Regions from separate parts of the Fructilactobacillus myrtifloralis genome, predicted to be linked through region 2. Evidence: predicted binding sites of a transcription regulator. Region 2 holds the regulator's gene; the other holds the start of a gene.
What was found. The regulator NrdR, encoded in region 2, represses ribonucleotide reductase genes. The targets are predictions, from matches to a motif close to ACACNATATATNGTGT.
Positions count from the first base shown of each region.

Region 1 (6,729 bases), 310 kb from region 2:
GGGCGATTGCATCAAGTTCACAACGTTCGTGGAACCAAGGTTACAGGACACGTCCGTTCCCAGTTTTTCGTATTGTTGTTCATCGTTAATGATGGACGGGGTTTGCACCTGCATAATTTCTGAACACAGGTTACTCATCACAATTTTTCCGTCAATGGGATTGTCCCGGTTGGCCGTATCAATGTTGATGATGTAGGGATAACCAGATTCCTGTTGTAACTTACCAATCTCCGTTTCAAGGTCGCGGGCCTTGATGAATTTCTTGTGAATCTGGTCGTTGTTAACTAAGTTGTCGTACTCCTGCGTAATGTCAACGTAGGAGAAGGGAACCCCGTAGACCTGTTCTACGTCATAAGGACTAAAGAGGGCCATGTCAGCATCTGCTGCTGCTAATTCATAGAATTTATCGGGAACCGTCACTCCTAACGAGAGGGTGTTAATCCGAATTTTTTCGTCGGCATTTTCCTTTTTAACGGCTAAGAAATCACTAATATCTGGGTGAAAGACACTCAGATAAACTACTCCGGCTCCCTGCCGTTGCCCCAGTTGGTTAGAATAGCTAAAGCTGTCTTCCAACAACTTCATAACCGGCATTACTCCGCTGGCAGCTCCGTCAATGTGCTTGATGGGATCGCCGGCGGCCCGTAGGTTATTAAGGTTAATCCCAACTCCGCCACCAATTTTAGAAAGTTGGAGGGCGGAATTAATCGTCCGGCCAATGCTATTCATATCATCGGTTGACTGAATTAAGAAACAGGAAACAAACTCTCCCCGGCGTTTTTTACCGGCGTTTAAAAAGGTCGGCGTGGCCGGTTGGAACCGTTGATGAATTAGTTCGTCCGCCAGGCTCATAGCCAGGTCTTGATCGCCATGGGCGAGGTACAGGGCGTTCATGGCCGTCCGGTCGATGTAGCTTTCGAGGTATTGATTGCCATCGTTAGTTTTAAGCGCATACTGCGCATAAAATTTGTAAGCAGCCATAAAGGAATGAAAGTGAAAATTCTGGCTGTTTAAGTAGGAGTACAGCTTTTCGATAAACTCACTCGGATACAGTTGCAGAAATTCGGCTTCCACGTAATCGTGGTTAATGAGGTAGTCAAACCGGTCGCTGAGGGACTTAAAGTGAACGGTATTAGGAGCGACATTTTCCTTTAAAAAGGCGTCTAGTGCTTCTTGGTCCTTATCCAGCCGGATTTTACCATCCTTCGTTGGAATGTTAATTTCGTTATTTAACCGAAAATAACTGGCATCCGTGTGGTCTTTTAATGACATGTGCTGATTCCCCTTATTATTTGTAATTAATTAATATTTTTTAATGTGTATAATGAAAGTAATGAATTAGGCGGTTAAAAGTGCGTCAACTAATTTTTGTAGTTGATCGGGACGAAACCCACCAAATGAATCAATTATTTCGGATTCAACCACTGGAACCGCTTGAAAGCCCTGCGCTTTTAAGTAGGGAATTAGGTCGGGATTTTCACTGGTATTCTGTTCCGTGAAATCCACGTTGTGTTCGGTCAAAAACCGCTTGGTCATTTTGCATTGAATGCAATTATCCTTGGTGTAGACGGTAATTTGTTTCATGATTCGACTCCTTCTTTCGTTTAACTATGCTTTGATTCTACTCTTAAATTGGATTCTTTCAACCACAAAAACACCACATGTAGTGGTTCCTGGTTGGGGAACACACTACATGTGGTATGTGAAACAAAATATTAAATTTAAAGGACGTGTTACTGTGAGTGATTATTATTATACACCGAATCCCGAAGTTGAACATGCTGAAACAGAATGGGAATTTACCCTTGGAAATACCACGCTCCGTTTCCATTCAGATAACGGCGTGTTTTCTAAGCGGACGGTTGATTACGGTTCGCGGGTCCTCATTCAAAACGTTGATTTTCAGGACTTACCGGCAGGCGCCGTTTTAGACCTGGGGTGCGGTTACGGACCAATCGGATTATTTTTAGCCGAGACCCACCCCGACCGGGAGTTTGAGCTGGTGGACGTAAATCAGCGGGCCCTGGAGCTTGCGACGCGCAATGCTGCTGATAATGGGTTGACTAACGTGACGGTGGCAACTTCCGACGTATACGCAGGGGTGGCGCAGAGCCAGTATGCCGCCATTGTAACCAACCCACCGGTTCGAGCGGGGAAAGCAGTGGTGTCCGCGATGATTACGGAAGCAGCCGCCCACCTCGTGCCGGCCGGTCGGTTAAGCGTGGTGTTGCAAAAAAAGCAGGGGGCGCCCTCGGCGGAACGATTGATGCAGCAGACCTTTGGTAACGTGCGGGTGCTCAAACGCGACAAGGGTTACTACGTATTAGAAAGTACTAAACAATCATGAAAACAGCGGATGAGAAATACATGGGACGAGCGCTAGCCGAAGCTCGCTTTGCCGCCCAAATTGGTGAGATTCCAATCGGGGCCGTAATTGTGCATGATCACCAGGTGATTGGAACGGGGCATAACCTGCGCGAGCACACCCAACTAACGACCCAACATGCCGAGCTAATGGCGATTGAGGCGGCGTGTTTAACCCAGCACAGTTGGCGGCTAACGGACTGTACCCTCTATGTGACGATTGAACCCTGCTTAATGTGTGCGGGCGCCATCCTGAACGCCCGGATTCCCCGGGTGGTGTATGGAGCGGCCAACCCGAAGGCGGGCGCTGGAGAGAGTTTATACCAGGTCCTAACGGATGAACGGCAGAATCACCAGGTGGAGTTACAAACGGGATGTCGGGCTAGCGAAGCGGCCCAGATTATGCAACAATTTTTTCGTTCGAAACGGAAAAAGCACCGGAAAAAACCGCGGCAACCACTGGACAATTAAGGACAGCTGCGCTATGATAGTAACTGCCGTAAGGCCTGGAAGCAAAGGTGGACTTACGAACCGTGTCAGGTCCGGAAGGAAGCAGCACTAAGTATTTTTTGCCTTGTGCTTCTTGTTGTTAGCAAATAAGCTCCTAGTCAAGTTGACTAGGAGATTTTTTTTACCATTTAAGGGCGCACGAAACGGTGGTTAGTTTGAAGTAGGGAAGTTGGTAATCACCACTCGTTCTCGCTATAATTAGGGTGAAATGACTGATGAAGAAAGGAAGATGAGCATGAGCTATCAAGCTTTATATCGGGTGTGGCGCCCCCAACGATTCGATGAAATTGTCGGGCAACCAGTGATTACAAAAACGTTGAAAAACGCCTTGCTAACCGACCAGATTAGCCATGCTTATCTATTTAGTGGACCCCGTGGAACCGGGAAGACGTCAACGGCTAAGATTTTAGCGAAGGCCGTCAACTGTCAACATCTAGAAGATGGCGAGCCTTGTAACGAATGTGAGACCTGTGTGGCCATTAACCAGGGCGCGCTGAACGATGTGATTGAGATTGATGCGGCCTCTAATAATGGGGTTGAAGAGATCCGTAACATCCGGGATAAGGCCAAGTATGCACCCACGGAGGCCACCTATAAGGTGTACATCATTGATGAAGTGCACATGCTGTCGACGGGGGCCTTTAATGCCCTCCTGAAAACCTTAGAGGAACCACCTAGTCACGTAATCTTCATTTTAGCGACGACGGAACCGCATAAAATTCCGGCGACCATCTTATCACGGCTACAACGGTTCGACTTTAAACGGATTAACGCCGCAGACATTCGGGCGCAGATGGAAAAGATTTTACAGGAAAAGCAGGTCAAATATGATGACCGTGCGGTGAAAATGATTGCGCGCAGTGCCGAGGGGGGGATGCGGGATGCCCTGAGTATCCTTGACCAGGCCCTCTCATACGATGCAGACGAACTGACGTATGAGAGTGCGCTCCAGGTAACGGGGAGCGTGGCTCGGGACGAATTACAAAGTTACTTTGAAGCGGTCCTAGCCGGTGAAGTCGGGGCCGGGCTGAAAGTGGTAGCCGAGCTCCTTGCGGCAGGCAAGGATTCCAGTCAGTTTCTGGAGGATTTGATTGATTACTGTCAAAACCTGTTGTTGTACCAACAAGATCAAGCGCTCGTTTCCGAGGATGAATTAGGTCTGCTCGGCGATCACTTTGCAAAGATTGCCACCACGGTCCCACAACGTCGACTTTATCGCTACGTCGAAATTATTAATGAAGTGCAACAACAGTTACGCTTTACCTATCATCCCGAACTGTATTTGGATATTTTAACCGTTCGGTTGGCGGATGAAACGGGCGCGGAACAATCACCGGCGACCCCGGCAGCGGATTCAACCGTCGATCTAGCCTACCAGCAGTTAAACCAGCAAGTCACCGAACTGAAGCAACAACTCCAGGAGTTACAACAACGCTCAGAGGCACGTCCCGCTCCGGCAACTGCTACGCAGACGCAGTCAGCACCGAAACGCACGGTACCTAATCAGCAGGGCACGCCCGAGCTCGACGTCCAAGGGATTTTTGCGGTGCTTGATGCGGCCACGAAACCGGCCCTAGAACAGTATCGCAGTCAGTGGGATGCTTTGTTACAATTGTTAAGTGTCACCCAACGGGCGGTCTTGCACGTGGCGCGTCCCGTCGCTGCTAGCGAAGATGGGGTCGTAATTGCGTTTGACTACGGATTCTTGTACCAAAGAGCGGGGAGCGATGACCAGTTACTGGCGGACCTGAACCGGGGACTTGAACAATTACTGGGAAAGACGCCGACGGTTCTGTTTGTGCCAAAGGAATCCTGGCCGAACCTGCGCCAGGAATACTTGCAACAACACCCCCGTAAGCCGGAACCAGCGGCGACCCCGACTAAACCGGAGCAACAAACGGAAGCGGAGCCGGAACCGCGCAACGTGCGCAAGGCTAAGGAACTGTTTGGTGATGAATTAGTTGATGTTAAAGATGATTAAAAAGTAAGGAGTTAGCAAAATGGCAATGAACGGAATGAACATGGGAAAACTGATGCAACAAGCCCAGGAAATGCAACGAAAGATGAGTGCCCAACAAAGTGAGATTGAAAAACAAGACTTTACGGGCACGGCCCCAGACGGATTAGTAACGGCCACCTTCACGGGAGCGCGGCAAATGAAGGATCTTCAAATTAAGCCAGAAGCAATTGATCCAGATGATCCAGACATGCTATCAGACTTAGTGATTAGCGCTGTCAACGATGCCCTCGGGCAAATTGATGAAACAACGAAGAGTAAAATGGGTCAGTTTACCCAAGGAATGAACATTCCAGGACTTTAATTGTAAAGAAGGGGTTTAGATGCAATACCCAGAACCAGTTGCAAAGCTGATTGATGGCTACATGCACCTCCCTGGGATTGGGGAGAAAACGGCCACTCGGTTAGCGTTTTATACCATTGATATGCCCAAGGATGAGGTGCAACAATTTGCCCAAGCACTGCTGGATACCAAGGACAAACTCACGGTGTGCTCGATTTGTGGCAACATTACCGAAACGGATCCCTGTGAAATTTGTAGTGACCCAATGAGAGATCAGTCCCAGGTCTTGGTGGTGGAACAACCAAAAGACATCGCGACGATGGAAAAAATGAAGGATTATCACGGCTTGTACCACGTCCTCCATGGGGTGTTGTCCCCAATGGAGGGGAAGGGTCCCGATGATATCAATATCAGTTCGCTGATTAAACGGTTACAGCAAAACGAAAAAATTAAAGAGGTCATCATTGCGACGAATGCAACCCCCGAAGGAGACGCAACGGCCATGTACCTCGCCCGGTTGCTCAAGCCCGCTGGGTTGAAAGTAACGCGCCTCGCGCGGGGCTTATCGGTCGGAAGCGATATTGAATACGCCGATGAAATGACCCTCTTTCGGGCGGTCGAAGGACGAACAGAAATGTGAGGTTAGGATGTTTAATTTTTGGCGGCAGAAAAACTTTGAAAAGCTGTACGATGAAGCATTACTGCAGTCCTTGAACCTATTAAAGGAAGACTGGGATCAGGCGCAGCAGACGGAAGCCGCGGTGGCCGACGTTGATTCACAGGTCCAGGCGCAAACCAAACTTGCCAAGCAGAAGTTTGAGTTTATGTACCGCCAGGCCCGGTTCCGGGACATTAAAAATGATCACATTCAATCGAGTGTGTATGATTCATAATGACAAGCAGCGTTCGCGATGAGCGAGCGCTGCTTTTTGATTGGTAGGCCTGATTAGGGATTGCAACTCATACTATATAGTGTATAATATCAATCAAACTAACTAATAATAATTATTAGTCCAAAGGAGAACTTAATGGCCTATTTACAGTTACAAGATATTCACAAGTCGTATCAAGTTGACCATCAGGAATTCCACGTTTTAAACGGAATTAACTTGGCCTTTGAACGCGGCGAGTTTGTCTCCATTCTCGGGGAATCAGGGGGCGGGAAAACCACCCTGATGAACATCATTGCGGGGCTGGACAGTCAGTACACGGGAGATGTGTTGTTAAACGGGAAATCGTTGAAACGAGACACCGCGAAGGAACTGGATCAATACCGCCGCAGTACGATTGGGTTTGTCTTTCAAAGCTTTAACCTAATTAGTCACCTGACGATTCGGGATAACGTGCTGGTGTCGTTGGAAATGACCAACCTATCGCACCACGAACAACTACAGCGGGCCGACCACCTGTTAGATCAAGTTGGACTTTCCGATCACAAGAATAAGTACCCGAACCAACTTTCAGGGGGGCAGAAGCAACGGGTTTCGATCGCACGGGCGTTAGCCTCCGATCCAGACATCATCATTGCCGATGAACCAACCGGAGCGCTTGATGC
Region 1 covers NZ_CP097116.1:1,299,812-1,306,540, forward strand. The annotation lists gene nrdE (class 1b ribonucleoside-diphosphate reductase subunit alpha) at 1-1,272, opposite strand, end outside; gene nrdH (glutaredoxin-like protein NrdH) at 1,339-1,584, opposite strand; gene M3M35_RS06445 (class I SAM-dependent methyltransferase) at 1,739-2,347, shown strand; gene tadA (tRNA adenosine(34) deaminase TadA) at 2,344-2,835, shown strand; RNA gene ffs (signal recognition particle sRNA small type) at 2,864-2,962, shown strand; gene dnaX (DNA polymerase III subunit gamma/tau) at 3,110-4,855, shown strand; gene M3M35_RS06465 (YbaB/EbfC family nucleoid-associated protein) at 4,881-5,195, shown strand; gene recR (recombination mediator RecR) at 5,215-5,814, shown strand; gene M3M35_RS06475 (YaaL family protein) at 5,822-6,067, shown strand; gene M3M35_RS06480 (ABC transporter ATP-binding protein/permease) at 6,203-6,729, shown strand, end outside.
Region 1: nrdH (glutaredoxin-like protein NrdH) is a predicted target of NrdR. The motif match lies at 1,655-1,670, and genes of this name have one in related genera.

Region 2 (6,729 bases):
TTGCACGTCTGGGTCGGCATAGACCCGTTGCAACAACTCCTGATAGTGTGCTTCTAAGTGATGCTGTTGTAGGGACGTTTTCAGTCCTGCACCAACGTTTTTCATTGCTCATCCCTCCCTTCCGACTGGTTTTGGTTTAACTTAGCTAACCGTTCCTTGATTAACTTCCGATTGGCAGCGGAAGCTTGTTTTTGCGAGCGCTGATTGCCAGCTTGTTGCGCCCATTCTGGAAGTGTTTCTCGGACGGTCTGGCGGCGTTGTTTCGTTTTGCTAGCTTTTTTAGTGGCCAAGCGCTGGTCTCGTTGCTTGATTTCCAATAACGCTTGGGTCGCCGTTTGCAGCTTTCGTTGAGCCCAGTCATTGGCAATCGTATCTAATAAATTTTTGTTCAACGTGGGGGCTTCTCGATCAACCAACAATAGGTAAGTCAACATGTTGACCACCGACCGTGGCAAGACGTTGCGTTCAACTAACTGGCGTAACGAGCGTTCCTCCGCGCTCGTCGCGTATCCCCCTTTTTCTCGTTTAATCGCCCCTAAAAAGGGAACCGGCGCCGCGGTTTCTGCGACCTGCACTAATTGCTGTTCTTGTTGACTCAACTTGGCGTTCGTGGTATCCGTTTCCGGGTGCGCTACTGGCGCTGACGGTTTTGGAGCAGCTGGCGTATGGCGTCGTGCCATTAATAACTGGAATTTCTGCTTATCAAACCGATTAGTGGTCAAATTTGTCGCCTGCTCAATGACTCGACACATCTCCGGCTCATCCACTCCATACAGTTGCTTGGTTACGGCAAACAGCGCTTGATTTTTTTTAACTTCTGCAAGGTTCACAAAGGAACTCTGCAAAATCTGCAACATCAGTTGCAAATCAACCTCCGGCAACTCCGGCTCCGCAGCCGGCGGTGGCGTTTGTTGGGCGGCTTGTTTGGTTTTACTAACTAGCGGTGGCACTGAACCAGCTGGTTGGGCAAACACCTGCCAAAAGCTATGGGTCTGGTCGTCTAAGCTCGAGACATCCAACGGTCGCGGTAGTAACTGCTGGGCGAGAGTCATAAATTGATGCTCCCCAATCATTTCCAGTAAGAATTGACTGAGGAGTTCCTGTTGAAAAAACTGTGCTGGCAACAGGGGATCCAGCAACTGATAAAGCGTCTGTTCCCCCTGCCGGTAAACCCGCAGTAAGCCACTACCTTCAAGCTTTAACCGAGCTTGATAGAGATGCTCGGCATCAATTTGGAGCGTACTCATTAAATAAAAATGGCCCTGAGCTTGTTCTGACTGGTGCCAAAGGAGATTCTCCAAGGCATAAGCATCATTCCCAATCATCGGTAAATACAACTGGTCAAGGCTCAGTCGCTGTTCCGTAGTTAAATTGTGACCCCGACGGACTTGGAATTTCGTCTGGGGATTAATTAATTGATTATCATTTTCCATCATGTTTACTTTCAGTTTTAGCGGTTGGGTTATTCCCCATTAACTCCTGCATTTTCGCGTAAAACTCATTCATATCTTTGAACTGACGGTAGACGCTCGCAAAGCGAATGTAAGCAATCTCATCAACATCCTTGAGGCCGTTCATGACGTACTCTCCAATGGCCTTACTCGAAACTTCATGACTGCCAGCATCCCGGTTTTCAATGCTTTGCTTGGTTTGGTCCACAATCTGATTCATTTGCGCCAGCGAAACGGGGCGTTTTTCACAAGAGCGAATAATCCCCCGGAGTAACTTATCCGCACTAAACTCTTCCCGATCGCCATTCTTCTTTACCACTAGTAACGGCGACGCTTCCAGGGTTTCAAACGTTGTAAACCGAAAGCCGCAGTGTTCACACTCACGGCGGCGGCGAATCTCGCTGCCGCCAGATAAGGGACGACTATCAACGACCCGTGACGCCGCATGTTGACATTTTGGGCATTTCATAACTTTACCTCATCTTTTCTAACCAGGTTTGTAATTGCTGCGTTAACTGCGTTTCTCCCGCGGTGCTATCGACCACCCAATCTGCTAACGCTGCCTTCGTTGCTTGTGACCACTGGGCTCCCATCAACTGACTAGCCCGACTGATGCTGACTTGGTTACGAGTGATTAAGCGTTGCATCTGCACAAGCGGTTCACACGTCACCATGAGGATCTGATCCACGTAGCTAGTAAACCCGTTTTCAAACAATGTCGGGGCATCCAAAACCAGCAGATCCGATTCGGCCATCGCAGCCGTCACCCGCCGTAACAAGGCCGGATTAATGATGCGAACTAAGCGCTTTAGTTGCGTGGAATCTGCAAAGACCAGTTGTCCTAACCGGTGGCGATCAATTTGCCCGTTCACTTGGACCTCTGGACCAAACGTCGCGGTAATTTGCTGAATGGTCGCCTGATCATGTGCTTCCAATTCGTGCGTTTCCGCGTCTAAATCTAACACCGCGACTCCTTGACTAACCAAATACCGGGCAGCGGTCGATTTGCCGGTGGCAATTCCTCCCGTTAATCCAATTACCTTAGTCACTTAAATCACCATGAACCACTTGGCACTTGGGACAGAAAGTCGTTCCCCGTTGGGCAACCTTAATTTTCTCCATTAACGTTCCACACCGACGACAAGGTTCGCCCTTGCGCCCATAAGCTTGCAGTTGGTTTTGAAACTGACCAGCTTCCCCAAAGGCGTTCGAATACGAATGAACCGTGGTTCCATGACCTTTGATTGCCGCTGCGATTTCCGTGATGATGTTGTCACGGAGCTTTTCAATTTCGGCATCGCTGACGTAGTTCGTGGGTTGTTCGGGATGAATTTTAGACATCCACAGCACTTCATCACAGTAAATGTTACCCAAGCCAGCCACCTGTGATTGGTCGAGTAAAAAGGCCTTAATCTTGCGATGGGACTTGTGTAACCGTTCTTTAAGGTACGTAAAACTGAGATCATCAGCCGTTGGTTCCGGACCAATTTTATTGAGTCCCGACAGCTCCATTACTTCGTCGTTGGCAACCAACGCCATTTTCCCAAACATCCGGGTATCTTTGTACCAGAGTTCCCGGCCATCATCTAAATGAAAGACCACGTTCGTATGCTTAGGTCGAGTGGAACCAGCTGGTTCGACCTCGTACTTTCCTTCCATCCGCAAATGCGATACAAGGGTTAAATCATTGGTTAAGCGAAACAACAGGTACTTTCCCCGCCGGTCAATGCGCTCAATGGTTTTCCCCGCCAGTTGGCGCGCAAACTCATCTGCGGGCATGTTGATCATCTTGGGATAAAGCACTTCCACAGACTCAATCTTCGCGCCGCCCACTAATTTAGTGAGACCCTGGCGGACGGTTTCTACTTCTGGTAATTCTGGCATCATTCCACCTACTTATTTTTTATTTTTTGATATTATACCAATTATTGCCATAGTGGCTTTCAACTTTTAACGGCACATCGAAGTTAACGGCGGCCGCTTGCAACAAAGAATCCGTTTGGACAATCGAATCCATGACCTTGGGCACCACCGTCTCTAAGGTTTCTAGTTCGGAAACGGGAGCTTCAAAAATTAGTTCATCATGGATTTGTAACAGCATGCGGGCTTGCAAGCCCCGCTCGGCCAGGACCTGGTTCATCTTAATCATGGCTGCCTTAATAATATCCGCTGCACTCCCTTGAATGGGTGAATTCATCGCAATCCGTTCGGCAAACTGGCGCCGTTGGAAACTCCGGGATTTAATTTCTGGAATATACCGGCGCCGTTTCGCAATCGTTTCCACGTACCCGTGGTCCTTCGCAAAGGCGACGCTTGCATCCATATACTGTTTTACTCCAGGGTATTCATGAAAGTACTTCTCGATGAAGCGCTTGGCTTCTTGATTAGAAATCCCCGTATTTTGCGATAAGCCGTAAGAACTAATCCCATAGACGATTCCGAAGTTAACTGCTTTGGCCTGGCGTCGTAAATTGGCGTCAACATCCGCATCCGGAGCTAATTCAAAAATCCGCCGGGCAGTAACCGCATGGATATCCTCGTCGTTAGCAAAGGCGGCTTTCATGTTCGGGTCACCCGAAATGGCCGCTAACACCCGCAGTTCAATCTGGGAGTAATCCGAGGAGAACAGGACCCAATCTGGCTTGGATGGAACAAAGGCTTCTCGAATCTTGCGCCCCTCCTCCGTCCGCACCGGAATGTTTTGCAGATTCGGGTCAACCGACGATAACCGGCCGGTCTGAGTCAGGGTTTGTAAGTACCGGGTATGCACCTTGTGATCGGGTTGAATGTCGCTTTCAATTCCATCGATGTAGGTGGAAATTAGCTTGGTCAACTGGCGGTACGCTAAAATTTTAGCAATAATCGGATGGTCCGGGGCTAATTTCTCCAAGACATCAACGGAAGTCGAATAACCGGTTTTGGTCTTTTTAATCACCGGAAGCTGTAACTTTTCAAACAGCACCTCTCCGAGTTGTTTTGGAGAACCCACGTTAAACTCAGTCCCGGCATCCTGATAAATCCCTTGTTCTAATTCAGCTACTCGTTCAATAAACTTACTCTTTAACGCTTCTAACCGGTCGCGGTCCACCCGAATGCCAGTAATCTCCATTTGACCGAGGACCTGTGAAAGGGGCAATTCCATTTCCCGGTAAAGCGCAGCTTGCTGGTGGGAATCTAAGTCGGCTAACATCTGCTGTTTCAGTCGACTAATGGCGAGGGCTTTTCTGGTGAGATGCTGATAAAATTCATCATCAGCGGGCAACTTAATGCTTTTCCCTTTTCCGTAGACATCCTGATCGGGTAGCACCCCGTTATAGTGGTGTTGCCGCGCAACTTCGCCAACATCATCGGCGTTGTTGAGCGTGTTTAGTAAGTATGAAACTAGCAACATGTCAAAATCAACGGCTTGCAATGCAATCCCATCGCGGTGCAAGGCCACTCGTTGGGCTTTATTATCAAAAACATCCTTTTTGATTGCTGGATTTTCTAACAATCCTTGCACGTGCGGATTCTGCAGAAGGGCAACATCTTTGGTAACGTACCAGTGCTCCGGCGTACCGATTACCAAGCCAACCTGGTCGGCCACGTGATAATTAGGAGTCAACATTTCCACGTTTACGACCACTTCCGTAGTTAGTTGATCCAACTCTGCAGCGTTCTCAGTGGTTAACACCGTGTACTGCACCTCTGGTAGTTCCGAAGTGGTGGTTGCATCTGAATCCGCATCCGTGAGAAAGGACCGGAAATTAAGCTTTTGATACAGTTCCTGTAATGCTGGTTCTTGGTCCCCGCGGTACTTCATATCCTTTAAGCCAACCGTGAGCGGAGCATCCCGTTTGATGGTAGCTAATTGCTTGGATAAAAACGCCTGGTCCCGGTCATTTACAAGATGTTCCTTGAGTTTTTTCCCGGAAACCTCATCAATGTGTTGATAGAGATTCTCAATGGTGCCAAACTGATGCACGAGCTTCAAAGCCGTTTTCGGTCCCACTTTTTCTACTCCCGGATAGTTATCGGAAGTGTCGCCTTGTAACCCCTTCACGTCCACAATTTGCTCCGGGGTAATCCCCATGGTTTCTTCCACGTAGGTCGGGGTAAAAGCTTCAATGTCACTGACCCCTTTTTTAGAAACCTTCACCGTGGTTTGTGGCGAACACAGCTGGGTTAAATCACGATCGCCGGTAACAACGGTCACTTCGTAGCCCGCCTTTTCTGCTTGTCGCGCCGTGGTGCCAATGATGTCATCGGCTTCATAGTCCGCCAGTTCATAGGTTTTAATTCCCCGCTTTTGTAAGAGCTCCATCACATACGGAAACTGTTCACGCAACTCTTCGGGCATCTTATCCCGACCACTTTTGTAACCGTGGTACATGTTCGTTCGAAAGGTCGTTTCTCCCGCGTCAAACGCTGCGAGAACCGCATCTGGTTGCACCCGGGCTAACATATCGTTCAGCATCCGATTAAACCCATACAGGGCATTCGTGTGTAAGCCTGCCTCATTGGTAAAATGATCTAAAGACTGGTACAAAGCAAAAAACGCCTTGTAGAATAATGAATTACCGTCAATTAATAATATTTTTTGTGCCGCCATCTCAACTGCCTCCGTTACTTTAGTTTCATTTTACCTGATTAATTATGCGAAAAAAAGCATGACTAACCGTCATGCTTTTCGTTAATTAACTTTTTTGCTCAAATGACTCAGCAAGTCTTCATAGGTCCGTTCGTATTTTTGAATATCGCCCGCCCCCATAAAAATAACCACGTCATCATGGAAGTTTAACAACGGTGACATGTTATCTTCGGTAATAATCTCACTATTTGGAATCTTATCCACTAAATCTTGGCTGGAAACATCCCCCGATTTTTCCCGGGGGGAACCGTAGATTTTAGTTACATATACCTTATCGGCTTTGCCGAGCGTTTCAGCAAAATCATCTAAATAGGCAATCGTGCGACTAAAGGTGTGCGGTTGAAAAACCACCACGATTTTCTTGTTTGGATATTCCTGGCGGGCGGCATCTAAGGTGGCCTTAATCTCTGATGGGTGGTGCGCGTAGTCATCGATGATGGTCATATCGTTCACTTTAACTTGGGCAAAGCGCCGCTTTACTCCCTTGAAGGTTAACAACTCCCGGCGAATTTCCGCTAAGTCAACCTCTTCAAAGTAGGAGACGGCAATCACTGCTAACGCATTCAAAACGTTGTGTTCTCCAAATAAGGGCACCTCAAACCGACCGAGATCCTTGCCCCGGAAAACCACGTTAAAGGTTGAGCCCGT
Region 2 covers NZ_CP097116.1:146,971-153,699, reverse strand. The annotation lists gene dnaI (primosomal protein DnaI) at 1-105, opposite strand, end outside; gene M3M35_RS00840 (DnaD domain protein) at 102-1,436, opposite strand; gene nrdR (transcriptional regulator NrdR) at 1,423-1,920, opposite strand; gene coaE (dephospho-CoA kinase) at 1,925-2,500, opposite strand; gene mutM (DNA-formamidopyrimidine glycosylase) at 2,493-3,335, opposite strand; gene polA (DNA polymerase I) at 3,355-6,042, opposite strand; gene murC (UDP-N-acetylmuramate--L-alanine ligase) at 6,124-6,729, opposite strand, start outside.